3 regions of the Xenorhabdus aichiensis genome follow, and region 1 is predicted to be linked to each of the others. Evidence: predicted binding sites of a transcription regulator. Region 1 holds the regulator's gene; each other region holds the start of a gene.
The links. Region 1 encodes PhoB, which activates phosphate uptake and scavenging genes when phosphate is short. Its sites were predicted from a motif close to CTGTCATAAAACTGNCNNAT; they were not measured.
Positions count from the first base shown of each region.

Region 2: the regulator PhoB is predicted to act here: its motif matches at 2,076-2,095, upstream of glpT (glycerol-3-phosphate transporter).
Region 3: the regulator PhoB is predicted to act here: its motif matches at 3,606-3,625, upstream of pstS (phosphate ABC transporter substrate-binding protein PstS).

Region 1 is NZ_JAQRFO010000045.1:3,111-13,669, forward strand. Features, by position in the region: gene PSI22_RS16780 (acyl carrier protein phosphodiesterase) at 1-217, shown strand, start outside; gene PSI22_RS16785 (peroxiredoxin C) at 374-976, shown strand; gene ggt (gamma-glutamyltransferase) at 1,209-2,972, shown strand; gene brnQ (branched-chain amino acid transport system II carrier protein) at 3,063-4,394, opposite strand; gene phoR (phosphate regulon sensor histidine kinase PhoR) at 4,776-6,089, opposite strand; gene phoB (phosphate regulon transcriptional regulator PhoB) at 6,151-6,840, opposite strand; gene sbcD (exonuclease subunit SbcD) at 7,117-8,331, shown strand; gene PSI22_RS16815 (AAA family ATPase) at 8,350-10,559, shown strand, end outside.
Region 2 is NZ_JAQRFO010000023.1:13,873-24,431, forward strand. Features, by position in the region: gene glpT (glycerol-3-phosphate transporter) at 515-1,864, opposite strand; gene PSI22_RS11650 (amino acid adenylation domain-containing protein) at 2,795-6,031, shown strand; gene PSI22_RS11655 (MbtH family NRPS accessory protein) at 5,979-6,134, shown strand; gene PSI22_RS11660 (DUF4172 domain-containing protein) at 6,573-6,776, shown strand; gene PSI22_RS11665 (glycerol dehydrogenase) at 6,808-7,908, opposite strand; gene PSI22_RS11670 (7-cyano-7-deazaguanine/7-aminomethyl-7-deazaguanine transporter) at 8,132-8,800, opposite strand; gene tusA (sulfurtransferase TusA) at 8,977-9,231, shown strand; gene PSI22_RS11680 (zinc/cadmium/mercury/lead-transporting ATPase) at 9,444-10,559, opposite strand, start outside.
Region 3 is NZ_JAQRFO010000004.1:52,110-62,668, reverse strand. Features, by position in the region: gene pstB (phosphate ABC transporter ATP-binding protein PstB) at 1-411, opposite strand, end outside; gene pstA (phosphate ABC transporter permease PstA) at 466-1,392, opposite strand; gene pstC (phosphate ABC transporter permease PstC) at 1,379-2,335, opposite strand; gene pstS (phosphate ABC transporter substrate-binding protein PstS) at 2,436-3,476, opposite strand; gene PSI22_RS03285 (ATP-binding protein) at 3,646-4,647, opposite strand; gene ompR (osmolarity response regulator transcription factor OmpR) at 4,644-5,363, opposite strand; gene greB (transcription elongation factor GreB) at 5,524-6,006, opposite strand; gene PSI22_RS03270 (Tex family protein) at 6,248-8,590, shown strand; gene PSI22_RS03265 (pyridoxamine 5'-phosphate oxidase family protein) at 8,991-9,518, shown strand; gene feoA (ferrous iron transporter A) at 9,887-10,117, shown strand; gene feoB (Fe(2+) transporter permease subunit FeoB) at 10,182-10,559, shown strand, end outside.

The DNA.
Region 1 (10,559 bases):
TGCCGATATGTCATGCATTGCCAATGTACTGAAAGGTATGGCTCACAGACGCCCTAAATTATCAGCACTGGCAGGATCGTATCAAGATATCGAAATGCATTATCTTGATTTTGAAGCACTATTTTGGAAGTTTTATCCACACATGATGGCACTGGCGACAGATAAGCGACTGCTTGAGCAAGATATTTCGCCAGAACCTTGCACTTTTTCCAAATAGCTTTATCTTATTTAGGCTAAAAGGAATTAAAAGCAAATTATTGATAGGCAAAACCTATTATATCAATTGGTATTTTATCCTTTATTGCTTTACCCTAATTCCTTATGCTGTAACCCGTTTCTACATAACACCTTTTTAAAATCACAGGAGTCAATTATGGTTCTAGTAACCCGCCAAGCCCCTGACTTTACAGCCGCAGCGGTTCTCGGTAACGGTGAAATCGTTGGTAATTTCAACCTAAAAAAACACCTGAATGGTCGTCCAGCCGTTATCTTCTTCTGGCCAATGGACTTCACTTTTGTTTGCCCTTCTGAGCTGATCGCGTTTGATCACCGTTATGAAGAATTTCAAAAGCGCGGTGTTGAAGTCATCGGCATTTCCTTCGACTCTGAATTCGTTCACAACGCATGGCGTAAAACCCCAATCAGCGAAGGTGGCATCGGCGAAGTCAAATACCCAATGGTTGCTGACATCAAACGTGACATCATGAAATCTTACGGCATTGAGCACCCAGAAGCGGGTGTTGCCCTGCGTGGTTCTTTCCTGATCGACAAAAACGGTGTTGTTCGTCATCAAGTCGTTAACGATCTGCCACTGGGCCGTAACATCGATGAAATGCTGCGTATGGTTGACGCACTGCAATTTCACGAAGAGCACGGCGAAGTTTGTCCTGCACAGTGGGCAAAAGGTCAGGAAGGTATGGGTGCGTCCCCTGAAGGCGTCGCAAAATACCTGACCAAAAACGCTGACAAACTGTAATTCCCGTCAGAGTTGTCTCCATTGATAGCATCACGTTATTAATGAATTCCCCTAAACCAGCCGCTCTGTCGGCTGGTTTTTCTTATCTAAAATTTCTCATTTTATTACCTTGCGCACAAAAAATTGCTTTTCAAAAATCCTAAGCGTTAGATAATGCTGATTACAAAAAATTAACATTGATATCACAGCTCACGGAGTCCTACTCCAACCACTTATTCTTAGGAGTACCATCATGTTAAAAGCATGGAAAATTCCTTTTGTCGCTGTATCGCTCTTAGTTTCCTCCTCCCTCTATGCCGCTTATGAGCCTGCCATTGAAGCCAAACAAGGCATGGTAGTCAGTTCACAATACTTAGCTTCACAAGTTGGCGTCGATATTCTCAAAATGGGCGGGAACGCCATTGATGCCGCTGTTGCCGTTGGTTATGCCCAAGCAGTTGTCAATCCCTGCTGTGGCAACATTGGTGGGGGTGGTTTCATGACCATTCATCTGGCAAACGGCAAAGATACTTTCATTAACTTCCGCGAAACAGCACCTGCTGCGGCCAGCGCCAATATGTATCTGGACAAAGACGGGAATGTCATCAAAGGTGCCAGTCTGTATGGCTATAAAGCTATTGGCGTCCCCGGCACAGTGATGGGATTAGATGCCGCACTGCACAAATACGGCTCAATGACCCGCGAACAAGTTATGGCACCGGCTATCAAACTGGCGCGTGAAGGCTATATTTTGACTCGTGGCGATACTGATATTCTGGACACTACCGTCAAACGCTTTACTCAAGATCCAGAGGCTGCCCGTATTTTCTTGCGCAAAGATGGTACACCTTTCCAACCCGGGGATAAGTTAGTCCAAACCGATTTGGCCAATACGCTGGAACTGATTGCTAAGAAAGGGCCAGATGTCTTTTATCATGGCAAAATCCCCCAATTAGTTGAAGAGTCATCGAAAAAATCGGGGGGAATTATCACAGCAGCAGATTTCGCCAACTATAACATCACAGAAACAACACCAGTCACTTGCAGCTATCGCGGTTATAAACTCATCTCTTCCCCACCACCTAGTTCTGGTGGCGTCACCCTATGCGAAATACTGAACATTGTTGAAGGCTATGATCTCAAATCCATGGGATTCAACTCCGCAGCTTATATCCATACATTGACAGAAGCCATGCGCCACGCCTACATGGACAGAAATACCTATCTGGGCGATCCTGAATTTATTAAAAACCCACTTGATCGGCTGTTAAGCAAAAGCTACGCAGAATCTATCAGAAAAGAGATCGAACCAAACAAAGCGACACCTTCAAAAAATGTTCAGCCGGGCGTTGGTCCCCATGAAAAACCAGAAACGACCCATTACTCTGTCGTAGATAAAGATGGCAATGCCGTATCAACCACTTACACAATCAACGGGCGTTTTGGTGCCGTCGTGATTGCACCGGGAACCGGCTTTTTCCTCAACGATGAAATGGATGATTTCACGACCAAAATTGGTGAGAAAAACCTGTATGGGCTTGTTCAGGGAGCGACCAATTCCATCGCCCCCGGTAAGCGCCCACTATCATCGATGAGCCCAACACTCGTGACCAAAGATAACAAAATCTTTCTGGTATTGGGTTCTCCAGGTGGATCACGGATTATCTCCATCACCTTACAGACTGCCTTGAATATCCTTGATTTTGGCATGCCACCGCAAGAAGCCGTCAACAGCCCGCGCATTCACCATCAATGGCTGCCTGATGAAGTCTACTATGAACAGCGTGGCCTTTCGAAAGATACCCTGAATGTGCTGGAAAAAATGGATTACAAAATGGTAGAACAGACACCGTGGGGCGCGGCGGAACTGATCATGATTGGATTGCCGGGCGCTGTCGGTGTCTCTCCCACCAACTCATCAGGCAATGACTCAGCGGTATCAGGCGTGGTTCGTGAAGGCTATATCTATGGCTCCAACGATGTCCGGCGACCTGCTGGTGCAGCCATTGGCTACTAAAAAAGCAGTGTAAAAGGTTTATATAAACAAATCGATGTAAAAAACAAGGGTGAGCCGTTTGATATGCTCACCCTTTTTACAGGTCTCAGGCTATCTCTGCACTTCACGCTTTGGGACTTTACTTTCTCCCACAATGAGATCATAGAGAGCACACACAACCACAGCTAGTACCGTTGGCAACAACCATGCCAGCCCTTTATCTGCCAACGGCAGATGAATTGCCCATGCTGGTAGTAAGTGAGACAGATACTCAGACGATTTCGCCGCATCCAAAACCCCAAACAGCAGGCTAACTACCATAGCAGGCGCCAGAATGCGAGTAACATTATTCCACCAGCGTACTGTGAAGCTCAACAGGATCAGCGCAATACAAGGCGGATAAATTGCTGTCAGTACCGGAATAGAGAATTTAATCAAGTGGTCTAATCCAAGATTAGAGACCAACATAGAGAAGGTTCCGAGGATGAAAACCAGCGCACGATAAGACAATGACAAATAACGGCTGAAAAATTCAGCACAAGCACAGGTCAAACCAACCGCAGTTACCATGCAGGCAACGAAAATCAACACTGCAAGGAAGAAGCTGCCATAACCGCCAAAGACATTCTGTACATAAGCATGCAGAATCACTGCACCATTTTCAGCCTTCGGCACCAATGTGCCACTACTTTCTCCCAGCTTGAACAGAGATAGATATACCAGTACCAAGCCCAACCCTGCAATCAGACCTGCCCACATCGTATAGCGAGTCAACAGTGAAGAAGATTCAATACCTCTGGAGCGCGCTGCATTGACAATAACAATGCCGAATACCATAGCACCCAGTGTATCCATCGTTAAATAGCCATTCACAAAACCATTTGAGAACGGAATTTCTTTATAAGTTTGAATGGCAGGGATGGGATCACTTGCTGGCCACAACACCGCAGCAATGCCTAAAATGCCCAGTGCCAGAATTTTGATCGGAGCCAGCACGCGCCCAACACTGTCCAGTAATTTCCCCGGATACAGAGAAACCAAGATCACCAGTGAAAAATAAACGACACTATAGATGAACAACGGAAGTTTGCCAGAGCCCATTAGCGGAGCAATCCCGACCTCAAAGGAAACAGTTGCAGTTCTAGGTATTGCAAATAAAGGGCCAACAGCCATATAGCAAACAGTAGCCAGTATCAAACCTGCTGTTTTACCGATAGGGGAACTTAGCGCTTCAATCCCGCCACCGACTTTCGCCAAAGCAATCACAGTGATGACCGGTAGACCAACAGCCGTAAGCAAAAAACCTAGCGCAGCGATCCAAACATTCTCACCAGCCTGCAAGCCAACCATGGGCGGAAAAATGATGTTCCCCGCGCCTACGAACAAGGCAAAAGTCATAAAGCCTAATGCCCAAATATCCTTAGATGATAAACGGTATGCCATAATGATTGTTAATATATTGTTGTCAAAAGAATTGCATGTGCAATAGTCAGTATTGCAAATACTTGAATTTTCACTGGCGAAACCGGATTCTGATTTGACAATAAGTGATCAACGTAATATTCACTGATAATCGGGAAATACAGAATGATAGTGGTAATTACAGCTAGAATCGCCAACAACTGCCCACAAGTAAAACTTTTATAGCGCCAAAAGGCAAGCATCAAACCAAAAAGCAGTACAATATACTAAAGTAATATTTAAAAGCAGTCATTCTTATTATCTATCATTGAATACACACTATATGATTTGCACTTTTTTTGTTCATATTGATTAATAAATCATTTTTCTGTCTGCATCGTTTACCACTATATTATATTAAACTTATTGTTTTTTAATTAAATTCGGTTTGGCAGAAACAATAAGCCCGGGAGACAATAAAAAACTGAATGTGGAACCTTTTCCCACCGTACTCGAAACCTCAAGCTGGGTATTGTAATGATGCAGTGCATGTTTCACTATCGCCAGCCCCAACCCGCTTCCCCCAGTTTGCCGCGAACGGGCACGGTCAACACGATAAAAACGTTCGGTCAGGCGCGGTAAATGTTCTGCACTGATCCCCAAACCATTATCCTGTACTTTAAACCATGCTCCCTGAGACGATTTACTCCAGCTAACCTCAATACGCGTTCCCGGCGGAGTATGATTGACAGCGTTATAAACCAGATTCGACATGGCGCTTCGCAGTTGTTCTTCGTTGCCGAAAACTTTCAATTTTTCATCAATATTAAACACGATATCCTGCTGGTTATTCGCCAATGCCAACGCTTCCTGCTGCAACAACACCAATAAGCCGGGTACATCAACCACCTCGTTCATGTCCACTTGCGGCCCGGCTTCAATTCTGGAGAGATGTAATAATTGCTTCACCAAGCCGTCCATTCTCCGCACCTGCTCCTGCATCGTACCGAGCACCTTCTGGTTTGTTCTATCATTCAGCTCCTGCTCCTGCATCATCTCCAGATAGCCTTGCAGTACCGTTAGTGGCGTTCTTAACTCATGGCTGACATTAGCGAAAAAATCTCGGCGGGCATTTTCCAACAGTCGTTTTTGCGTAATATCACGGGCAACCATCAATAGCAGCTCTTCTGAATAAGGCATCACCCGAAATTCCACCATACGACCATTATTCAACTCAATAGATAAAGGACGGGAAAAGTGGCCTGCCGTAACATAGCGACTAAAATCTGGGTAACGAAGCAAATTGAAGATATGCTGACCATTATCCTCTGGCCAGCGGAAGCCTAGCAAATGCTGGGCAAGACGATTACACCAGAAAATATTGCCTTCCGTCGTCATCATCACAATCGCATCCGGCAATGACTCAGCGCCGCTGCGAAAGCGCTTGATCAATAATGCCAGTTCCCGGCGCCGCTTACGGTTACGCTGCTGCAACTGATAAATGCCGTAAAAGATTGGCTCCCATCCGCCCCGCCCCGCTGGGGGTAACATACTGCGATCCAGCCATAACCAGTCAGATAATTTCAATAAATTGTAGCCATGCCATACCAGTGCCAGAAATAACGCAATAACCAGCAGCCACGGTAAATATCCGATAAAGAAAGACAAAATGACCGCAGGCAGACAAAAAAGAACAAGCCCCAATACCAACTTCTTCCAGGATAAACGCTCAAGCACGTAATTCTCTCCGGCATGAAAATAGATTATTGCCAATCAGCACCAACGAAAAACAGATGCATTAATAACGAGTAGAAAAGCGATACCCTGTACCACGAACCGTCTGCACCATTCTATCGTGTCTCCCTACTTCCAACGCTTTGCGCAAACGCCGGATATGCACATCAACGGTGCGATCTTCCACATAGACATTGGTGCCCCACACATAATTGAGCAATTGCTCACGACTATAAACACGTTCTGGATGCGTCATGAAAAAATGGAGCAGCTTGAATTCCGTTGGCCCTATTTCCACATTTTGCCCCTGGCTGGAAACACGGTGGGAGGAAGAGTCCAGTATCAGCCCATCCATATTGATAATATCTTCCGCCGACATGGGAGAAGTGCGGCGCAGAACCGCTTTGATACGGGCAACCAATTCCTTGGGAGAGAAAGGCTTAGTGATATAGTCATCAGCTCCGACATCAAGACCACGAACGCGATCTTCCTCTTCTCCACGAGCCGTTACCATCATGACAGGAATATCTCTGGTGCTGCTATCACGCTTCATCTGCTTAATAAGCTGTATTCCTGAACCTCCGGGAAGCATCCAATCCAATAACACCAAATCGGGATAAGGCTCCGACAAGCGCCCGACAGCAACATCATAGTCTTCTGCTTCAAAGGTCTGATAGCCGTTTTGTTCCAACACCAAACAAACCATTTCACGAATCTGGACTTCATCTTCAACTACCAAAATGCGTTTAGCCATGGTTAATCCCATTAATATTATTGAAGTCAGCAATATTCACTTTAAGTCATTATGAGTCAATTTTATGACAAATTTATGAAAATCCTATTTCTCAATTCTCAAACTGCAATCTATTTTGCATAGAGTTTATGAGTGCTTTGTCATATTTCATTATGATTGCGAACCCGCTCGAAAATTCGTGAACAAAGTCAGAATTTCACACGACAGACCTCAAACACTCATTATAATTAGCGCTTGAAACAGATAAGCAAGACTCTTGGGCAACGGTAGGAAAACATGCGAATCATTCATACGTCGGACTGGCATCTTGGGCAATATTTCTTTACCAAAAATCGTGCCGCAGAACATCAGCACTTTTTGCAGTGGCTTATTGAGCAAATCATACGGCATCAGGTTGATGCATTGGTTATTGCCGGCGATATTTTTGATACTGGCTCTCCTCCCAGCTATGCCCGTGAGCTTTATAACCAGTTCGTTGTGGAGCTACAGCCCACTGGCTGCCAGCTGGTCATTCTTGGCGGAAACCATGATTCCGTCGCCACGCTCAATGAATCAAAATCGCTATTCTCTTGTCTGAATACGACAGTAATAGCCAGCGCAGGCGCCGACATCCAGCAGCAGATAAAAGTATTGAATAACCAAAATGGCGAAGCGGGAGCCATTCTCTGTGCCATTCCTTACCTGCGTCCACGGGATATCATGACCAGCCAGGCCGGTCAGTCAGCCACGCAAAAACAGCAGGCATTGCAGAATGCCATTACTGAACACTATCACCAACTTTATCAGCAAGCCGATGCATTACGGGAACAACTCGGCCAGCCATTGCCAATTATTGCAACCGGACACCTGACCACAGTGGGCGCTTCCACTTCGGATTCTGTTCGAGATATTTACATTGGTACGTTGGACGCATTCCCCGCACAAGCGTTCCCACCTGCTGACTATATTGCATTAGGGCATATCCACCGCCCACAGATCATCGCTAAATCAGACCATATCCGTTACAGCGGCTCCCCGATCCCCCTGAGTTTTGATGAAGTCGGGCAAGAAAAAAGCGTCTGTCTGGTTGATTTTAAAGAAAACAAATTTGATAACGTCACTCTTTTGCCCATCCCAAGTTATCAACCAATGCAGTTGATCCGTGGAAATCTGCAACAAATTGAGGCTCAATTACAGACGTTCAAAGCATATCAAGGAGAACGTCCTGTCTGGCTGGATATTGAAGTCGCTACTCAAGATTACCTGCCTGATATCCAAAAACGCATTCAAACCATGACTGCGGATCTACCCGTTGAAATCATTCTGTTACGGCGCAGAAAGGCGGCACGCCAAATCTCCCTGTCTGAGACAAATAAAGAAACGCTCAATGAACTCAGCGTGCATGAAGTCTTCGAGCGGCGACTGGTACTGGCTGAAATTGAAGATCAGCCCCAGAAGCAACGCCTGACAACCCTGTTTAAGCAAACGCTGGATGATATTTCTCAGCAATAATATTGAGGATTCACGCACATGAAAATTCTTAGCTTACGGCTGAAAAATATCAACTCTCTGCAAGGTGAATGGAAAATTGATTTTACGGCAGAGCCTTTTGCCAGCAATGGGTTATTCGCCATTACCGGCCCAACAGGAGCAGGAAAAACCACCTTGCTGGATGCCATCTGCCTTGCCCTGTATCATGAAACACCACGGCTCAGTACTATTTCTGCTACCCAGAATGAGTTGATGACTCGTCATACTGCGGAGTGCTTGGCAGAAGTGGAATTCGAAGTCAAAGGCGTGGCTTATCGTGCATTCTGGAGCCAGCGCCGCGCCCGTAACCAAGCTGATGGCAAACTTCAATCTCCAAAAGGCGAATTAGCGGACAAGAAAACGGGCAAGATTTTAGCCGATAAGATCCCTGATAAAAAAGAAAAGATCGCTGAAATAACCGGTCTTGATTTCAAACGTTTTACCAAATCCATACTTCTGTCACAGGGTGATTTTGCCGCATTTTTAAATGCAGATGATAAAGATCGGGCTGATTTGCTGGAAGAACTGACGGGTACAGAAATTTACGGCATTCTGTCTCAGGAAATTTATCAACGTCATAAACAAGCCCAAGCTGAACTGAATATTCAGCAGGCAACCGCTTCCGGCATTGAGTTATTAACCCCAGAGCAAATAGAAAAATACCAGAACGAACAGCAGCAACTTATTACGGCAGAAACTCAACTCAGCCAACAGATTAAGGCTTTTCAATCTGCCGAACAGTGGCTTATCCGGCAAGATGAGTTACAACAATCAATAACCAGCAGCACTGCACTTTTGCAACAGACTGAGCGAACCATACAAGACGCTCAACCTCAATTACAACAACTTGCCGCCAGCGAACCCGCAGAAAAAATCCGTTCACTATGGGATGCGCAAAACCGAGCCTTTAGCGAAAAACAACGAGTTACTGAACAGCGTATAAAAATAGAACATGATCGCCAGCGACAACTTTCTTTGTTACAGCCAGCTCAACAACAGCTTACCGATTTGGAAAAAACGCGGGAAGAACACCAGCAACAGCAAATCCAAGAGGAAAAGCTCATCTCAGAGCAGGTTATGCCACTCGATCACAAGATTGATACTCAATCAAAAGATCTGCTTACCCTAGAGAAGGAAATAACCGGGCAAAACCGTGAGCTGGCAGAAATTTCCACCCAATACCAAGTAGCAAAAAATCGCAAAGATACGCTGCATAATGAACAAAAAACGCTGGAAACGTACGACGATCAGCACCCTTATTGCCGTAATTTAGACAGCAAACTCCCTGAGTGGAAGCAATTATTTTCACGTCAGAAAGAGAAGCAAATACAGATAGCCAAATTTACACAAAAAACACAGCAGATTAGCACTGAATTGGCTCGTATAACCCATCACTTGAATACATTAAATACAGAGTTAGCCAAACAGACAGAGCAAAACCAGCCACTGCAAGACAATCTGATACTTACCGAAAAACAACTGACTGATTTGCAGGAAAGTCATCCACCGGAACAATTGCAAAAACAGTTATCAGACTATCAGGAACAACTGAAATCACAGAATCAACTTGAGATATTATTGCCTCAGATCCGGCAATTACAGACCACAATCTCAATCAATCAAACCCAATCAGCACAGTATCAGGCATTACTGGAACCCTTGCCGATGCAGATCAGCGCACTAGATCAACAGTTAACGGAAAAACAGCAGCATCATGAAGATCTTGCTGATCGAATTCGTTTGGAACAGCGGATCACCAGCCTGGAACAGGAGCGTTCACAGTTAAAAGAAGGTGAAGCCTGCCCACTGTGCGGCGCCACAAAACACCCTTTAGTCATCGAATACCAGAACATTACCCTGTCACAGTCAGAAGAACGCTTAAAATCTCTACGTCATCAAATAGAGCAGCTACAAACAAACCGTTCTGCCCTACAGCAGAAACAGCAGATTCAACAGCAAAATAATCAACAATTACAGCAAAATACGGCTCAATTAATCGAGAAACTGACAGAAACAACGCAACAGTGGAAGCACCACTGCCAACAGTTACAAGCCGCTGAATTACCAATGGAAACAGAACCCGTGAACAATTTCATTGGTCAACGGCAATCTGCCGCTCAGCAGCATCAAAGACAATACGAAGCATTATTACAAGCAGAAAAAGCACATCAAGCGGCGGAAAAAGCGCTGTCGGCCAATCGTGAACAGCG
Region 2 (10,559 bases), on a different contig from region 1:
TAGTAATAAAAATCTTAAATAAAAATGATGTTATTTTTTTAGCTTGTTTTTTTAAAACAGCAAGAAGAATATGATGATTATTCAATGCAGCTTTTTATATAAAATAACGACATAACACAATGCTGAATACTGATTTTATCAGTGGTATGTCACAGTTTTATGACAGTAATGTTCATTCTTTAAACGTGCTGTTGATGTTGTATTTTTGATTCAATACGATATATAAATAGGTAAACTAATAATGTCATAGATTTGGTTTGGTTTTATAAATGTTTAATCTAAATAACTACTTGGAAATAAAATGATTATGGCCATGAAGAGAAAATATATAAAGTAAAAATCAGTAATATATTTAACCAAATACGACGTGAATAAGTAAACCTGTAATAAGAAACAATGAATTAGTTAAGTCAGTTGGATTTGGCAATTAATCTTTCAAGTAACCGCAGTATTAACAATGATACTGCGGTCAATTTTACGTGTAATTACCGTTTGTGTGACGGTAATTTACTGGCTAGCTATTACGAGCGATTTCCTGCTTATGTTTACTCTCGCTTAACATGACAAACAACAGCAGAACGACGGACAGGGCACTGCCGCCGATCATGACCATGAATCCGCCGTCCCAACCGAAGAAGTCAACGGTATAACCGACAATGATACTGGCGGCAACCGAACCACCGAGGTAGCCAAACAAACCGGTAAAGCCTGCCGCTGTTCCCGCTGCTTTTTTCGGTGCCAGTTCAAGAGCGTGCAGGCCAATTAGCATCACTGGGCCGTAAATCAGGAAGCCGATAACCAGCATGCAGAGCATATCGATATTTGGGTTACCCGCCGGGTTCAACCAGAATACGATGGTGGCGATAGTCACCAGTGTCATAAAGAATACGCCAGTGGCACCACGGTTGCCCCTGAACACTTTGTCAGACATCCATCCACACAGCAGCGTACCGGGAATACCTGCATATTCGTAGAGGAAGTAAGCCCAGGACGATTTATCCATAGCAAAGTGCTTCACTTCTTTCAGGTATGTTGGTGACCAGTCGAGGATACCGTAGCGCAGCAGATAAACGAATACGTTGGCAATCGCGATCATCCACAGCAATTTGTTAGGCAGAATGTACTGCAAAAAAATCTCTTTTGCAGTCAATTCCTTTTCATTTTTGTCCGTATAGTCAGGCGGATAATCGTTTTTGTACTCTTCGATCGGCGGTAAACCACAGGATTGTGGAGTATCGCGCATCAAGGAAAATACGATAATTGCGACAAGGATGGCGGCAAATGCAGGCATATAAAATGCGGCTTTCCAGTCCTGAAACCACGCCATACCCAGCATGAACAGTAACGGAGGCAAGCCGCCACCAACGTTATGCGCACAGTTCCAGATAGAAACGATCCCACCACGCTCTTTCTGTGACCACCAATGAACCATAGTACGGCCGCAGGGAGGCCAGCCCATGCCCTGGAACCAGCCGCACAGAAATAGCAGGACAAACATGATGGCAATGCTGGAAGTTGCCCACGGCACGAAACCCATAAACAGCATCACTGCTGCTGCGAGTATCAAGCCGGCAGGTAAGAAAACACGTGGATTGGAACGATCAGAAACGGAACCCATGATAAATTTTGAGATACCGTATGCAATCGAAATCCCTGACAAAGCGAAGCCAAGATCACCTTTGGAAAAACCTTGTTCCGCTAAGTGAGGCATTGCCAGTCCAAAATTTTTCCTTACTAAATAGTAAGCCGCATACCCAAAGAAGATCCCCATGAAAATTTGCCAGCGAAAGCGACGATAGAGTGGATCTATTTCTTGCGCGGGCAGCCGGGCTTTGTGGGGTGCCGGTCTAAAAATACTTAACATGTTTGTCTCCACATGACTTTTGGTGTTAGCGAATGACCATCTCTGAGCGATGATGATGTTAAACGAAGAATTCTCATTAACTATTTTCTATATAGAAGGAAATAATAGCCAAAACAATATGCTATATCTGTGATGTATCGCTGACCTGTAGATATGATTTCGCAAAGACCGCAATTTTGAGTGATTTGTTAGAGTTTTGAAATATAATTTACTGATATTATAGTGACGCATGTCACAATAAAGCGCTTTGCTTGTTATTTGTGAGCGTTTAAAGTTCGTTTATGTTCTTTTTTTAAAATTAATCCATATTATTGGCAGGGGTTAATACTCAGTAAATATAAAGTTGTAAAAATATGAAATTATATTTTAATAAAATCATACAGACATAAATTCATAAATAAAGTGTGACATTTATCGTCGGGATTTTAACGAATGATCACTATTTCAATAATGCCTCTGTTTAGCTGTGTCGTTTATTTTTATTTACATGTTTGGCGTTTTTTATAACGCAATTACAAATAAAGTGTTTGAATTTATAATTCAAAATAGTAGATATTACTCTAAATAGTTATTCATATTCATGATGTCAGTTATCATGAGGCTTTGAATCTCTATTTTGTTAAATAATATAATAATATCAAAGCTATACTAGATTGTATAAGGCGTAATACACTCTGTTAGCCAATAAATAACCTCTTTATTTTTAGGTTAATTAATTAAAGATTACAAAATAATATTAGTTAATAAAATTATTAAATTAGCATGAAATTTTATGCAATTTATTTTTCCTATTCAGTTGAATGTCGACATAAGGTATTTGCAATAGCTGAGTGTAGGCGAAAACTGAATGTTAACGACTAACAGCATTGATGTCTCCATTCATCATAAAAAGTGATGAAATAAAATGGAAGACAGAAAGAGAACATCATTATGAATACACACACACACAAGGCAATATTACACACAGCATTCACTGAGCAAACATCTTCACCCGATGACAATATTAATAGTAATAATATCAGTCATAGGATAGCAACACTTGAACCCTGGTTTGATAACGTGCCATCTCGCTTGGCAAAACTGGCGAAAACGATACCGAATGACATTGCGGTTTCTGATCCCTATGAAATCTTGGCATTTGGTGAATTACAGCAGCGTGTTGAAAATGCAGCAAATATTTTGTATCAGTACGGTGTTAAAATGGGGAGCAACGTTGCCATTGCTGCCGAACGGGGAATTCCGTGGTTTGTTACTATGCTGGCGGTTTGGCGAATTGGGGCGGTATATATTCCCCTCAATACGATGATGCCAGAAAAACGTCTGAATGATATTCTCGCCAGCCTGTCGGAAAGTGTTCTCGTATCGGATGATACGGTATCTGCGGGGCTGAAGGCATCAACATTAATCCCTTTGCACACCCTCCTGAATAACACCAGTGAAATAATTAATGATGAAATAACAGAAAACATCGATATGCCTGTATTGGGTGATCACCCGGCTTATGTGATGTTCACTTCTGGCTCTACTGGATTGCCAAAAGCGGTACAGGTGCAGCATGACAATCTGGCTGCCTGCCTGTGTGCATTAGGCAAGTTACTGTCAGTCAATCAGCATGATTGTATGCTTGCCCTGACGACCTTTTCTTTTGATATCTCATTGGTGGAATTACTACTGACTGTCGTTCATGGCGGCAGTATCTACATTACATCAATCGATACTCAGCGTGATGCGCAGGCGTTGTCACAAACGCTGTCTGATCCTCAATTCACTTTTGCACAAGCGACGCCGGTCACTTGGTTAATGGCCTTGAATGCTGGCTGGAAACCGCGTTCAGAGATGAGCATGATTTGTGGGGGAGAGGCGTTGTCACAGGATCTGGCTGATCAACTAACGGCATCCGGTGGCACTTTATGGAATCTCTATGGCCCAACCGAAACCACTATCTGGTCAACAGCATTTCGTATGAGAAAAGGAGATAAGGTTCAATTGGGTGGGCCGATCCCCGGCACAACCATCACCATTGTAGACAAATATTTGCGGCCGGTGCCGAAAGGAACGGTCGGTGAAATCCTTATCGGTGGGCTTGGGGTGACGGCTGGATATCGCAATAACCCAACCGAAACGGCCAAACGATACGTCCCCGATATGACACAAAAAGGTAAAAGAGCATATTTGACCGGAGATATGGCACGTATGCTTGAAGATGGCTCTCTCATTTATATGGGAAGGCAGGATGATCAGGTGAAGGTGCGTGGATATCGAATCGAGTTGGGCGAGATTGAAACCGCATTAAGAAAACAAAATGGCGTACAGGATACGATTATCCGTGTTGTCGGCAGTGGCGATCTTGCCAAGATTCAGGCGTTTGTACTGTTCGATCCCAATAGGGTTGTACCCGAAGAGTGGGTACATGAAACTCAGGTTTCACTCAGGGAAATTCTGCACGAAGCCTGGATACCTGCCGAATATTATCGTATCCCTTATATCCCACTGACAAGCAGTGGCAAACGCGATAGAAAACGGTTAGACGAAGTCGCAGAGCGGTTGAATGCCAGCTATGACGTTGTACTGCCTCAAACAGAAACTGAAAAACAGGTTTATGCAATTTGGCGTGACCTGCTGGCGACAGACGTATTGGGTGTCACCGATAATTTCTTCCAGGTTGGGGGGCATTCTATTTTGGTTGCCCGCATGGTGGAACGGATTGAGAAAGCCTTTTCACTCCGGATACCGATTTCAGGTATCTATGTTGAACCTACGGTTGCCAGAATCTCCTCTATTCTGGATGAAATGATGGAAGCATATCAGGCAAATCCGGCTAGCGCTGGGGGAGTCTATCATAGTGAGGCATTAATTCAGCAACATGCAGAAACGCTCAGAAAGGATGTCTACCTGAAAGAAAGCGTGCGCCCTGATGGCCTGCCTCATGCTAACTGGTATCAGCCGGATACAGTATTGCTCACCGGAGCCACAGGATATCTTGGTTTGCATTTGCTGGAGCAATTGTTGAAACAGACTGCGGCCAGAATTGTCTGTTTGTGCCGTGACTCTGATGAAGAACACGCACGAGACAGAATTAAGGCCGGGTTTGACAAGTACCAGATTGATGTTGCTAACGGGCTTGAGCGCGTAGATTTCATTATCGGAGATCTGGGGCAGCCACGCTTTGGCTTGTTACCGGAAACATGGGCACAGCTCGCTGAAAACGTTGATGTGATTTATCACAACGGGGCGTTGGTTAACTTTATCTATCCTTATAGCGCATTGAAGAGCATTAATGTCGATGGAACCCGAACCGCGCTGGAATTTGCCTGCACAGCACGGCTGAAACATTTCCATTATGTTTCTTCCGTGAATGCCCTGTTTGCCACAGAATCACCCCGTCCATTTATGGAAGATGATCGCGTTATGAGCGAGTCGGTACGAGATCCTTCAGGTTACTCAGGCAGTAAGTGGGTATCTGAAGGGATCATCAATATTGCCCGCCAGCGAGGCGTACCCGTCAGTATTTATCGTCCGGGTCTGATCCTTGGGCATACCCGCACAGGAGCTGCACAAGGCAATGATTATCTCGTTGCTTCCCTGAAAGGTTATCTGGCAATGGGCTTTTACCCTGAGCATGGATTGCTGCTTGATATTGTACCGGTTGATTATGTCGCTGCATCGTTGGTTCATATCTCCAAGCAACCGAAATCCGATGGTAAATTCTTTAACTTGTTTAATCCGGTTCAAGTCTCTATCCGGCAATTTTTCGATTGGGTACAGGAATTTGGTTATATCCTCAACCCAGTCCCCTTCAATGAGGGTAAAGAGAAGATCCTTGCACTGGATGATACACACCCGTTGTATCCATTGATCCCATTGATTAGGGACATGACAGAGAAACCTTATCGAGCGTTAGATCCGGTTTATGTTCATGAAATTCACCCAGAACTGGAGTTGAAGCAAACGCTGGCATTATTGGCCAACACTGACATTAAATGCCCCGTCATTACGGCAGGATATGTCCATCAAGTATTGCAATATTTGATAGATACAGGTTTCTTACCCGCAGCACTGCCAGAAAACTTCAAACCGGAGGCCTATCTTGGAACAGCTAACAGGAAACGAAGCCATGAATTGGATAGTGGTCGTGAACAGCAGAAAAAAGTATTCGGTCTGGCCTGAGGCCTATGTGCTTCCAGTCGGGTGGGTGGCAATCGGGATGATAGGTTCTAAAGAAGAATGCCTCAATCATATTGCTGGTATTTGGCCGAAGCCAACAAACTAGATGACGGATATTAAGTCATATTAATAAATATTCATTATAAATAGTAGGCATGTTCCAGAAGGAGCATGCCTTTTATTTATTCTTCTATTCCTATCTTGTCAGATAGAGTGCTGTTTATCACAATACTGGTTTTCTTATTCCATTCTATGCGCGTTTTGAGTTCGTTTTTGTTCCTTATCAAACAGCAACTGTAGATTTTGAATATATTTTGCGATTGAAACAGATTCCGCGGAAAATGGCGTTCCATACCCCGTGCCACATGGAAAAAATGGGCTGAGCGGCCTATTCTATTGAATTGACTAAGCGTATTCCGGGCGTTGAGGGTATGAGGCAATTAGGCGTGTTATTTGCCTCATTTTGTGAGGCGAATAGCGTTGTTAATCGCCTCACCTTGTGAGTAGAATGCGTTGATTATTTGCATCATGAGGTGAATGTCTAATGTGGATTTGGCAGCACGAAGATTGGCCTGATTTTCAATGGGACGAAAGTGTACTGGCGCCAGTTCTGCGACAGATTCATTTTAATCAGGGGCTATTGCTAGGTAGATCTGAGACTGAAAACACAGAGCAGACGACACTTGTTGACATCCTCCCCGTCCTTCAGTTAGCTAAGACACTATTATTTAGTGTCTTAGCTAACTGAAGGACGGGGTTTTTATGGCGTACTAGATAAATTAATACAACCAATCCATGCCCATGCGGTCTGCGGCCATTATTGCTGCATAGACCTGTTCTGGGGTGACTTTAAACGGCATATTGTGAATAGTTTCACCTTCGGCACAACTGGCTTTGGCAACTTCCATGATTTTCTGGTGCAATTTCTCACTGTCTCGCAAGCCGAGTTGCTCCAGTGTGACAGGAAGACCGACTTGAACACAGAAATCGAGCACGGTTTCCAACTCTTCATTCGGGCTGTTTTCCAGCATCAATTGTGCCAGTGTGCCGAACGCCACTTTTTCTCCGTGATAGAGATGATGACATTCCTCCAGCACGGTGAAGCCATTGTGAATGGCGTGGGCAGCGGCAAGCCCCGCACTTTCAAAACCGATACCACTGAGATAAGTATTCGCCTCAATGATATTTTCCACTGCCGGAGTACTGACACCTGCTTCTACCGCGAGTTTTGCCTTATAACCTTCTGCCAGTAAGGTGTCGTAACACAGTTTGGCCAGAGCCAGCCCGGCATTGGATGTCGCACCACCAGCCATCGTTGGTTTATGAGCCGCACTACTTGCCCGGGCTTCAAAATAGGTGGCAAGTGCATCCCCCATTCCTGACACAAGCAGACGAACCGGTGCTTTGGCAATAATATGGGTATCCATCAGTACGATATTGGGATTTTGTGGATACAGCAGGTAGCCATCAAATTCACCCAGTTCGGTATACAGAACGGAAAGGGCGCTGGTTGGGGCATCTGTGGAAGCGATAGTGGGGGAAATGATTACCGGTAATTTACATTCATGCGCTATAGCTTTGGCGGTATCAAGAGTCTTGCCGCCTCCGATCCCAATCACGGCCTGACATTGATTCTTCACTAAAATGTCTGACAGGCGTTTGATTTCGCCACGGCTGCATTCACCGTTGAAGATCTCAAAATGGCTGGTTACTGCGTGTTCTTCCAGACTTTTGCTAACGGTATCTCCAATGAGGCTCATCACGAAATTATCGGCAATCACGAAAACGTGATCAGCAAGCATTTTGGTGTATTGGCCGATGTGAGATAACGCACCTGGCCCTTGGATATATTTGGATGGAGACTGGATCACTTTCAGCATAAGAAATATTCCTTCTTCACTGGAAACTCAACATGAACTGTCATAACACTGGCGTGTGGCAGATCATTAGCAGTTTCGAATAAAAGTATTTGTTTGCCTGTCCGCCAACACTATACGATAAAATATACAGGGAAGTTATGAGCCAAAGCAGGAAATGCGCGATCTGTGAGATAAAATCGAAAGATTTATTTACGCCCTGATTGATTCGGGGCGTAATGTTGCTTCAATGATTGTTGACCAGTGTTTTATCTGTTGAATGAGAGAAGGAAAATTTCAGGATTAAATTCAACAGGATGCCATAAGCGGGCAGGAAGAAAAGCATACAGATGAACAGCTTGAAAGCGTAATCCACCAGAGCAATCTCTACCCAGTGCGTCGCCATGAATGCATCACTGCTGCGATAAAATGCGATAAAGAAAAATGCCAGTGTATCGAGCAAATTACCGAAAAACATGGCGGCAGTCGGTGCTATCCACCAGCGGCGTTTCTGACGCAGGCGATTGAAAACGCCCACATCCAATATCTGGCCGAGGACATAACCCATAAAGCTCGCGGCTGCAATACGGGCAACAAACAGATTAAAGGTTCCTAATGCCCCGAATCCCTGCCACGTTCCTTGAAAAAATAGCGCGGAAATGAAATAGGAAATCAGCAGTGCTGGCAGCATAACAGTGAGGATGATCTTTCGTGCCAATGGTGCACCATAAATGCGTACGGTCAGATCGGTTGCCAAAAAGATAAAAGGAAATGTGAATGCTCCCCAAGTGGTATGAAAACCAAAAATGGAGACAGGCAATTGCACCAGATAGTTACTGGAAGTAATGATCAAAATGTGGAAAAGTGAAAGCCAGATCAACGCCGTGGCTTTCTGCTGCGTGGTCAAATGGAACATATTGTACCTTTTTGATGAATGGGGTAAGGGAACCCAAAAAAACAAACTTTCTTTGCCTGAATTATCAGGTGAAACGCATCATACGCGCGTTGCGCAACAAAAGCAAAGTGCGGCAGTTGATGATATTTTGTAATATAATCCATCGCCATAGTGTGTTTGAACCTACAGAGATTGTTATGTCCAATGTTTTTGCTAACCCTGACAAAACGCTTGATACGCAGGGGTTACGCTGTCCTGAGCCCGTGATGATGGTACGTAAGATCGTTCGCCATATGGATGCTGGCCAGACGTTATTGATCATTGCTGATGATCCGGCGACGACCCGAGATATTCCGGGTTTTTGCCGTTTTATGGAGCACGCCTTGATTGCACAGGAGACAGGGCAAACTCCTTATCGATATTTGATCAAAAAAAGCGAAAATGTAGCTTAAGTGACTGGCAGAAAAAATGGGCTGTGCTAGGCTTCTAATATGGCACTTGGATAGCATCAATCACCTCACTGGGTGCCATATTTCCTTTTTCCTTAATAGCAATCTTGAGTCACTGTAATCTTGAAAAGGTGCATTTTTGCACCTTTTCAATTTATCTTGTTTATCTCTTGATTAAGAGGTCTGGGTCCTTAATCAATCCGCGGATTAATCAATCATCGTTTCTGCGACTTAACCCGCAGCAGCCGGATGGCGTTCGCTGTAACCAGCGCCGTGGCGCCTGAATCAGCCAGCACGGCCATCCACAGCCCCGTGATGCCTAATAGACTGGTAATAAGGAATATCGCCTTCAAGCCTAACGCAATGGTGATATTCTGGCGGATGTTATAGTGCGTTGTACGGGACAGGGTGATCATTTCAGGCAAACCTGTCAGCCGATTGTGTGTTAAGGCGGCGTCTGCTGTTTCCAGCGCAACATCAGTACCACTCCCCATAGCGACGCCGATACTGGCCGCTTTCATGGCAGGGGCATCGTTGATGCCATCACCGACCATCATGGTATGGTGTTTTTCATTTAGCTCAGTGACGGCTTTTACCTTATCTTCCGGCAACAGACCCGCGCGATAATCGATCCCCAATTGATCTGCAATAGCGGCCGCAGCACGAGGGTTATCGCCAGTCAGCATCACGGCATTGACGCCTTGTTTTTTCAGGGCGCGGATCGCGTCTATGGCATCCTGACGCAAGGTGTCCTGCATGGCAATCAAACCCACAAATTGCTCACCCTGTACCACGGCAACCGCCGTTTTACCGCTGCTTTCCAGCTCCGTGACCCTTTGTTTCCATGCGGTGGATAACGTATTTTCTGGCAGCCGCCCCGGAGCCGCGACCAGAATCTTCTGCCCCGACAATAGCCCTTCAACCCCGATCCCAGCCAACGCTTTACGGTGTTCAGCTTCGACAACCGTCACGCCTTTATTTTCTGCCGCGTTGAGGATAGCTTTTGCCAATGGGTGGTGTGAGCCGCTTTCGACCGCCCCTGCCAGCGCCAGCAGTGTTTCTACGCTGATGTTTTCCACGGGTTCGATTTCCGTGACCCGGGGTTTTCCTTCGGTCAGTGTACCGGTTTTATCCAACGCAATGGTGGTGACTGAACCGAGCTGTTCCAATGCCGCTCCGCCTTTGATTAAGGCACCACGACGGGTCGCTGCCGCCAGTGCAGAAGTGATCGCGGCGGGCGTTGAGATAACCAGCGCACAGGGGCAGCCGATTAATAGCAAAGTCAGTCCACGATAGAGCCAAGTTTCCCAAGGCTCGGCAAGGACGAGGGG
Region 3 (10,559 bases), on a different contig from region 1:
TTTTGTCAGCGCCCACTGGATGCGTTCATCCATTTCAGCCCTTGGCAGTTTTTCAAACAGACGCACACCAAAAGCGATATTGTCATAAATGGACATCGGGAATGGCGTCGGTTTTTGGAACACCATGCCGACTTTGGCACGCAGTAGGGCGATATCTTGTTTATCCGTCAGGATATTGGTGCCATCCAGTATAATTTCGCCTTCTGCCCGCTGTTCGCCATACAGTTCATACATTTTGTTGAAAGTGCGCAGTAACGTGGACTTGCCGCACCCCGACGGGCCGATAAAGGCTGTCACCTTATTCTGCGCAATATCCAGTGTGATGTTTTTCAACGCGTGAAATTTGCCGTAATAGAAGTTCAGATCACGTACCTGAATTTTGCTTCCTGCAATGTCGTTAGCCTTATTCATCAGTTGTTTCTCTCTTAAATGCCTTTTTATTGCATATTGAAAATATCAATGCTTCTATCCGTGCTTTTTATTCTTAAACAGCACACGCGCCACAATGTTGATCAGCAGTACACACAAGGTAATCAGCAAGACTCCCGCCCACGCCAGTTGCTGCCAGTCAGAGAAGGGACTCATGGCAAACTTGAAGATGGTAACGGGCAGGTTCGCAATCGGCTGACTGAGATCAGTGCTCCAGAATTGATTGGAAAGCGAGGTAAACAGCAAGGGCGCAGTTTCCCCTGCAATACGGGCTATCGCCAGCAAGACACCGGTCATGATGCCGGATATCGAAGCCTTTAACGTAATGGCAGAGATCATTTTCCATTTCGGTGTACCCAGCGCATAGGCGGCTTCGCGCAGGTTGTCCGGTACTAGTTTAAGCATGTTTTCGGTCGTGCGGATCACAATCGGGATTTGGAGCAACGCCAGTGCGATAACCCCTGCCCAACCGGAGAAATGCTGCATTTTTGTCACAATCACCGAGTAAACAAACAAGCCGACGACAATCGAAGGTGCCGACAACAGAATATCGTTGATAAAACGGATCACTTCAGCCAGCCATGAGCGGCGGCCATACTCCGCCAGATAGATGCCGGCCATGATACCCAATGGCGTACCCAACACTGTTGCCCAGAAAATCAGCAGCCCGCTGCCGACGATGGCGTTTGCCAGCCCGCCGCCTTCGGTATTGGGCGGAGGTGTCATTTCGGTAAACAGCGCCAGCGACATGCCATCAATGCCTTTGGTGACGGTGGAGAATAAAATCCAGATCAACCAAAACAGGCCAAATGCCATCGTTGCCATAGACAGCAACAGGGCAATACGGTTTTTCTGGCGGCGCCATGCCTGCATCCGGCGACGGTTGTTCATCTCCGCCGTATTTATCGCGCCAACCGCACGTGGCTGATGATTATTGCCCGTTGTCATCTCAACGCCCCTCATTCTTTGCCAGACGCAGGATCATCAATTTCGACAACGCCAACACAATAAAGGTGATCACAAACAGGATCAGCCCCAGTTCCATCAATGCCGCGGTATGCAGGCCGGATTCCGCTTCGGCGAATTCGTTGGCCAAGGCGGAAGTAATACTATTCCCCGGCATGTAGAGGGAGAGACTGTCAAGTTGGTAGGTATTGCCGATAATAAAGGTCACAGCCATCGTTTCCCCCAACGCCCGGCCAAGCCCCAACATGACGCCGCCAATCACGCCATTCTTGGTGTAAGGCAGGACGATACGCCAAATCACTTCCCAGGTTGTACAGCCGATCCCATAGGCGGATTCTTTCATCATGACCGGCGTTTGCTCAAACACATCACGCATAACGGAAGCGATATAAGGAATAATCATGATGGCGAGAATGATGCCTGCCGTCAGAATGCCGATACCAAAAGCCGGGCCGGAGAACAGTTCTCCCACGATGGGAATACTCGACAGCACATCACCGACAGGTTGCTGGAAATAAGTGGCGAACAGCGGGGCAAAGACAAACAGCCCCCACATGCCATAAACGATACTGGGGATCGCGGCCAGTAGTTCAATCGCCACGCCCAGCGGACGTTTCAACCAGTTAGGTGCCAGTTCCGTCAAAAACAGGGCAATACCAAAACTCACAGGAACGGCAATAATCAGGGCAATCAGTGAGGTCACCAATGTGCCATAAATCGGCACCAGTGCACCAAATTGCTCTGCCGGCGCATCCCAATCCTTGTTCCATAGAAAACTAAAACCAAAGATCTTGATACTCGGCCAGGCAGCAATAATCAGCGAAATGATAATGCCCCCCAGCAGAAATAACGTCATCAGCGCAGCCAGTCTAACCAGTGCGCTGAAAATAATATCGCCATTTTTGCTTGGTGCTTTCAGTGCCGTTTTACGTTCGGCCATACGCTTAATTCTCATTTGGGTTAATTTCCCCCTCAGCAAAAGGGCGCAAAGGGGGATGCATCAAAGTGACCGATTCAACAACGGTTAATATAAAGATAATTTAGTACAGCGGTTTGCCACTGCTGTCTTTTATGTCGCGCTTCCATGCTGCACGTACCTGTCCAATGACTTCTTGTGGCAGGACAGAATAATCCAGATCTTTCGCCTGTTTTCCGCCCTGCTCATAAGCCCAATCGAAGAATTTCAGCACTTCAATCCCATTCGCCGCATTTTTCTGCTGTTTGTGGATCAGAATAAAAGTCGTTGAAGTGATCGGCCACACATTGTCACCTTTCTGGGCTGTCAGATCCTGAGCGAAACTTTTGCTCCAATCCGCCCTTTTCGCCGCAGCACTGAAATTCGCTTCAGTAGGCGCAACGACTTTACCGTCCGCCGAAATCAGCTTGGTATAAGCGAGGTTATTTTGTTTCGCGTAGGCGTATTCGACATAACCGATGGAACCGGGCAAACGCTGGACGAACGCGGCAATGCCATCGTTACCCTTGCCACCCAAGCCGGCCGGCCATTTAACCGTCGAACCCACCCCGACTTTTTCCTTCCAGAGGCTGTTCACTTTGGACAGGTAGCTGGTGAAGACGAAGGAAGTACCAGAGCCATCCGCACGGCGAATGACGGCGATATTCTGATCAGGGAGTTTGAGGTCGGGGTTCAGTTTGGCAATCGCCGGATCATTCCATTTCTTGATATTGCCCAGATAAATGTCACCGAGGGTTTTGCCATCCAAGACCAACTGGCCGGATTTGATGCCAGAAATATTCACGGCCAACACAATGCCACCGATCACTGTTGGAAACTGGAACAGGCCATCCGCCGCGAGTTTTTCATGAGAAAGCGGGGCATCAGATGCACCAAAATCAACGGTATGGGCAATAATCTGTTTCACGCCACCCGAAGAACCAATACCTTGATAGTTGATTTTATTGCCCGTTTCTTTTTGGTAGGAATCTGCCCACTTGGTATATACCGGTGCCGGGAATGTCGCACCCGCCCCCGTCAGACTGGAAGCAGCAAACGAAGACAGGGATGTCATGGCAAGTGCTGCTGCCATGATGCTCGCCACGGTGGTACGCATTGGTTTCATACTCCCTCCTGCTGGGATACGCATCATTAATTAAAAACAAGCGTCAAACTACGTCAACAACTTTGCTTTTATCTGAAAAAATGGTTCAGGGGAAAAATAGGTTAATTCAATGACAGTAAAATGTATTAATCATGACATTTTTATGACAATCCCTTTTGAAGAGGCGTTATTATTTCATCACCCGTGGGATATAAACGCGCATGGACAACCCGCCTTTTTCGCTTTTTCCGACTTCGATGTCACCATCATGGATATCGACGATGCGTCGGATGATGGCAAGCCCCAGGCCTGCACCCCCATTATTGTGAACGCGTTGCCCCTGTGTGAAGGGCTGGAACAGAGTAGCGCTCTCTTCTTCTGTCATCCCTGTGCCATTATCTTCCACCTGAAACCAGCCAGACTTCTCCGTAACGCCACTACTGACCCGAATCCATCCCTGTCCATAGCGTTGGGCGTTAGTGAACATATTGTTCAAGACGCGCTTGATTGACAGTGGATTAGCCATAATGAAAACGGGGTTGGCTGACAGGTGACTTTCGATATTTCCGACACCGTCATTTTCGACAGTAATCGCTTCGTCAAGCAGCCCGTTCAATTCGCAACATGACATTGGTACATTCTGCCCAGACCGCTGATAATCGATGAATTGATCGATAATCGCATTGCACTCCTCAATATCACGATTGATAGATTCCCGCAGAAAATTTTCTTTCCCTTCTATCAGTTCTATCGCCAGCCGTATACGAGTCAGTGGCGTACGCAAGTCATGGCTCACACCCGCCACCAAGCTAGCGCGATCCATTTCCAGCATTTTATGTCCCGTCAACATTTGATTAAACGCCCGGATCAGCGAGCGTATGGCCGGAGCTCCCGCTTCAGGGAGTGGTGCAACGATTTTCCCTTTTTCCATCTTTCTCACTGCCTTCTGCATCGTTCTCAATGGCTGTATCTGGGCGCGGAGGTAAAACCAGAATGTGATGGAAACAGTCAAAGCAGCCGTGAAAACACTGGCAAAGACATAAGAGAACACGATGGCAAATGAGAGTTTTTCCATCTCTACCAGTCTCTGGGCAGCCAGATAACTGATCATCAGGCTGCCCAGCACAATTACCAAAGTTAAATACAGAACATGGGGGAACAAAGCACGCAGCGAGAGCCAGAACTTTTTCATACCTTGCTTCCATCCGGCACAAAAACGTATCCCAGCCCCCAGACCGTCTGAATATAACGGGGATGGGCAGGATATTCTTCAATCAAGCGGCGCAGACGGGAAACCTGTACATCAATGGAGCGCTCCATTGCACCATATTCTCTTCCCCGTGCCAGACTCATCAATTTATCCCGCGACAATGGCTCGCGAGGATGGGAAACCAAAACTTTCAATACAGAAAATTCGCCGCTGGTCAGGGACAATTGCTCATCTTCATGGAACATTTCACGCGTTCCAAGATCGAGTTTGAATTTGCCAAACTTCACTACCGCATTATCCGGCCTTGGTGCCCCCGGTAACTCATGGCTCTGACGGCGCATAACCGCCCGCATACGGGCCAGCAGTTCGCGTGGGTTAAAAGGCTTGACGAGATAATCATCAGCACCGATTTCAAGGCCAACAATCCGGTCAACCTCCTCCCCTTTTGCTGACACCATGATAATGGGGATCGGGTTATGCTGGCTTCTCAATCTTCGACAGATAGATAAGCCATCTTCGCCAGGCAACATTAAATCCAGTACAATCAATTGAATGGATTCTCTGGTTAATAAGCGATCCATCTGTTCTGCATTTGCTACACTACGAACTTGAAAACCCTGCTCCGATAAATAACGCTCCAACAACGCCCGCAAGCGCATATCATCATCAACAACAAGGATTTTATAACTCTCTTGCATGTTTCAGCTCCCAAGATGCTCCATGCCCGCCATATCCATTACTCTCACAGAAACCCCAAACTTCAGTAGAGACTAACTGCATGTATTTTAAGGCTATTTACGGCATTATCAACAACTGCTTATGGTTCTGCCTGCCATCCTTGCTCCTTATCTCCGTGGTTTACCCCAACGGCTGGTAGCCAATCTCCAGAATCCAGTAAATCGCCATACCATTGGGAGTCATGACGGTGATTTCATCATCCACCTGCTTGCCAAGCAGCGCCCTGGCCACAGGTGAATCAATGGAAATCCACTTTTGGGCAGGATCAAATTCATCCGGCCCCACCAGACGAAAAATATGTTCTTCGGCTTTTTCGTTTTCGACTTTCACCCATGCACCAAAAAAGACTTTGCCTTCCTGTCTCGAATCAGGATCAACAATTTGCAGTGCATCAAGGCGCTTGGATAAAAATCGCACACGACGGTCAATTTCTCTTAATCTTTTTTTGCCATAAATGTACTCGGCATTTTCCGAACGATCTCCCAGTGCCGCAGCATCGGAAACAGCCTGAGTCACGTTGGGGCGTTCGACTTTCCAGAGATATTTCAGCTCCTGATCAAGCGCATGCCAGCCTTCTCGGGTAATGTAGTTACTCTTAGCCATGAAAAAACCCACTTGAGAAAATATGATTAATGGCGGAGTACTATATCTTAACCCATAAGATATTCGATGAAATCTGTCTCAACATGACCGAAATATCGCGCTAAACTGGAAATTATCGCGCTCTGCACGTATAAATGGAGCCAGTTTGAACCATGCCATTATTATGTTAGATGAATCTGGCACTGTCTGTGCAATATCTGATGATATCTACAGCCGCTAAGAAAGTTGAAGAAACCAAACCATGAATGAATCTTTAAGTCGAATCATTGCCGGTGAGTTACAGGCTCAGCCACAGCAAGTCCTCGCCGCCATTACTCTGTTCGATGAGGGGAATACCGTTCCCTTTGTTGCCCGTTACCGTAAAGAAGCCACCGGAGGTTTAGATGACACTCAGCTTCGCCAACTCGAAAGCCGCCTGGGTTATCTGCGCGAACTGTCAGACCGCCGTCAGACTATTCTGAAATCTATTGAGGAACAGGGAAAGTTAACCGTTGAGCTCGCACAGGCGATTAATACCACGCAGAGTAAAACGGAACTGGAAGATCTGTACTTACCGTATAAACCCAAGCGCCGCACCCGTGGGCAAATTGCCATTGAAGCCGGGCTAGAGCCACTGGCCGACCTGCTGTGGCAAGATCCGCAACAAACGCCAGAACTGGCGGCAGCCGCCTATGTTGATGCCGACAAAGGCGTTACCGATACCAAGGCTGCACTGGATGGCGCACGTTATATCCTGATGGAACGCTTTGCCGAAGATGCGGCTCTGTTGGTGAAAGTGCGCGAATATCTGTGGAAGAATGCGCATCTGGTCGCCAAAGTTGTCGAAGGCAAGGAAGAGGAAGGCGCCAAGTTCAGCGATTATTTTGATCACCATGAATCGATTGCCACCGTTCCATCCCATCGCGCTCTGGCCATGTTCCGTGGGCGCAATGAAGGCATCCTGCAACTGGCTCTGAATGCCGATCCTCAATTTGAGGAAGCCCCTAAAGAGAGCTATTGCGAACAGATTATCACCGATCATCTGAACCTACGGCTGAATAACGCGCCGGCTGACAGTTGGCGTAAAGCCGTGGTGAGCTGGACATGGCGCATCAAGGTGCTGCTGCATCTGGAAACTGAGCTGATGGGGACGCTACGCGAGAAAGCCGAAGACGAAGCGATCAACGTTTTCGCCCGTAACCTGAACGCTCTGATGATGGCTGCCCCTGCGGGCATGCGCGCCACGATGGGATTAGACCCGGGGTTACGGACAGGGGTGAAAGTTGCCGTCGTAGACTCTACAGGCAAGCTGATTGCCACAGATACCGTTTACCCGCATACCGGGCAAGAAGTCAAAGCTGCTGCTGCCGTTGCCGCTCTGTGCACCAAGTATCAAGTCGAGTTGGTCGCCATTGGTAACGGTACGGCATCCCGAGAAACGGAACGCTTCTTTGCCAACATCCAGAAGCAATACCCTGACGTCAAGGCTCAGACAGTGATAGTCAGTGAAGCAGGCGCATCCGTCTATTCCGCCTCTGAACTGGCAGCACTGGAATTCCCTGATTTGGATGTTTCACTGCGTGGTGCCGTTTCCATCGCCCGTCGCCTGCAAGATCCGCTGGCAGAACTGGTGAAAATCGATCCAAAATCTATCGGTGTTGGTCAGTATCAACACGATGTCAGCCAGACTCAGCTTGCCAAAAAGCTGGATACCGTGGTTGAGGACTGTGTAAATGGCGTCGGTGTTGACCTGAATACCGCATCGGTCGCTCTACTGACTCGCGTCGCCGGACTCTCCAAGTCAGTTGCCCAGAATATCGTGAACTGGCGTGATGAAAACGGCCGCTTCGACAACCGTAATCAACTGTTGAAAGTGAATCGTCTGGGGCCAAAAGCGTTCCTGCAATGTGCTGGCTTCCTGCGCATCAATCAGGGTGATAACCCGCTGGATGCCTCAACCGTTCACCCTGAAACCTATCAGGTTGTCGAGAAAATCCTGGCCACTACCGAACAATCCCTGTCTGAACTCATGGGCAATCCTAGCGCCCTGCGTGGTTTGCAGGCACAGGACTTTACCACGGATAAATTCGGCATCCCGACCGTTACGGATATCCTGAAAGAGCTGGAAAAACCCGGCCGTGACCCGCGTCCTGAATTCAAGACAGCGACTTTCGCTGATGGCGTCGAGACCATGAAGGACCTGCGCGTCGGCATGATTCTGGAAGGGACGGTCACTAACGTCACCAACTTCGGAGCTTTCGTGGATATCGGTGTACATCAGGATGGCTTAGTCCATATCTCCTCACTGTCTGATCGTTTTGTGGAAAATCCACATACTGTAGTCAAGACTGGCGATATCGTGAAAGTGAAAGTGATGGACATTGACCTGAATCGCAAGCGTATCGGATTGACTATGCGTCTTGATGAGCAACCCGGCGAAGCTCCGGCACGTCGTAGCGGTTCTCAGAGCAGTAACCCGCGTAATAGCAACGAACGCAATGGTAATGACAGAAACCGCCAGACTTCCCGCTCTCCGGGATCAACGGCATTGTCCAACAGCGCCATGAGTGATGCGCTGGCTGCTGCATTTGGCAAAAAGCGTTAATTCGGGATAATCATCCTCTAACTGGCTCGTTTGAGCCAGTTAGAGGGTCAACAGACCTTATTCGTAACAAATAGATAACTCACAAACTTAAAACGGGGTTATTAATTATCACTAAATGTATTTTTATTTCAAAACATGATGACATTAGGAAAAATAAACGGTCTTCCCACTCATCCCATCAGTAAAAATGCGATTGCCTTCATATAATTGACTCAATTTATTACTAATATAACAAATTTGAATGAGTCATTATGACTGACTATTCCTGCCAATACTCCGTATAATCTATCATTCAATAAATTTCATATTCATGAAAGCCTATTGAATAATATAAAAATATAACAGATTAATAATTCCATAATGCTCTGATATACAGATACATTCTGTTGAGGAAAAAGTTATGAATAAATATGCTAAAAGCAGTTTTGATTTACTCAGCAATATACGATTTTTCAGCCTTGCCACTCACCATCCTGATTCAGGCTCACCTTGGTCAGCGTCACTGCTGTATATTCCAAGATACGATCCATTACGCCTGATCTGGTATTCGAAATTGATTACCCGTCATTCGCACGAAATTTCTATCAACCCATTAGTCAGTGGCTCGCTTTACCGCAACCGGGTCAATCCTGACACATCACTGGATCTTGCAGGGGCACAGTTTATCGGCCAGGCTCACGAAATCCCGTACAATGAGCTGCAGGAAACTTACGATTACTACTTTAACTTCCTCTTTCCTGATGAAAATATCAGAAAGAAAAAAGCACGGCCTCTCAGTGAATTTCACGGCCATGGCCGCCGACGGTTTTATGAATTAGATGTTCAAGAATGGTGGGTATACGATTCCGAACTTTGGCACAATCAGCAAGATGATGGCCGCGTTTTTGTTCCACTAAGTGAATTGGCACATCCACCAAAAGGCAAATAGATACATTCATAAAATGAATTAAAAAAACAAATCAACAAGCCCCATATGTTATCGGGGCTTGTAATAGCAGGTATTCATTTCATCTTTCACCTTAAAACCATTCACTCTGTTTATCAATCAACAAATATTAATTTGAATATCTAATAGTAGCAATGCCATTTATTTTCAATTAAATAACCATTAATTTGATTAATATCAATTTCTTCCATCAAAATTCAGTGATAAATAAACATTATGGATATTGCCTATTATTATCACTCACAATCAAAATCAGAAATAATAAACGTACTTTTTTCTTGTGGTTCCTGCTTGATTAGGGATAATAATTCTTATAATCACTTACCTTTTCAGTTTTAATGGAAGTTTATATGTCACTTCTTCCAAATCGAAGTTATAAAATTCTGGGGTTTTCTGCACAGATTAGCCCCGCCTATCGGCAGAAATTATTGTCACTGGGGATGTTGCCTGGTTCCACATTTCAGGTCATTCGCGTGGCTCCTTTAGGCGATCCTGTACAAATCGAAACACGCAGAGTCAATCTTATCCTGCGTAAAAAAGACTTGGCGTTTATCACACTAGATAACACCCCACTCGAATGAAACTCAGTACAGTCACCAACAAAGTACCACAGAAAGTCTCATTCCCTGATTGGCAAAAAGTATGATGAAACAATTAACAATAGGTCTGATCGGTAATCCGAATGCCGGCAAAACCACGCTATTCAACCAACTCACCGGCTCCCGACAACGGGTAGGCAACTGGGCAGGTGTTACGGTAGAACGCAAGACCGGCCGTTTTACCACCGATGAGCATCAAATCGAGCTTGTCGACCTTCCCGGAACGTATTCCCTCACAACCATTTCGGAGCAGACCTCCATTGATGAACAGATTGCCTGCCACTACATTCTCAGTGGTGAAGCCGATATGTTGATCAATGTCGTTGATGCTTCCAATCTGGAACGCAATCTCTATCTCTCGCTGCAATTAATTGAACTGGGCATCCCCTGTATTGTCGCGCTGAATATGCTGGATATCGCCAAA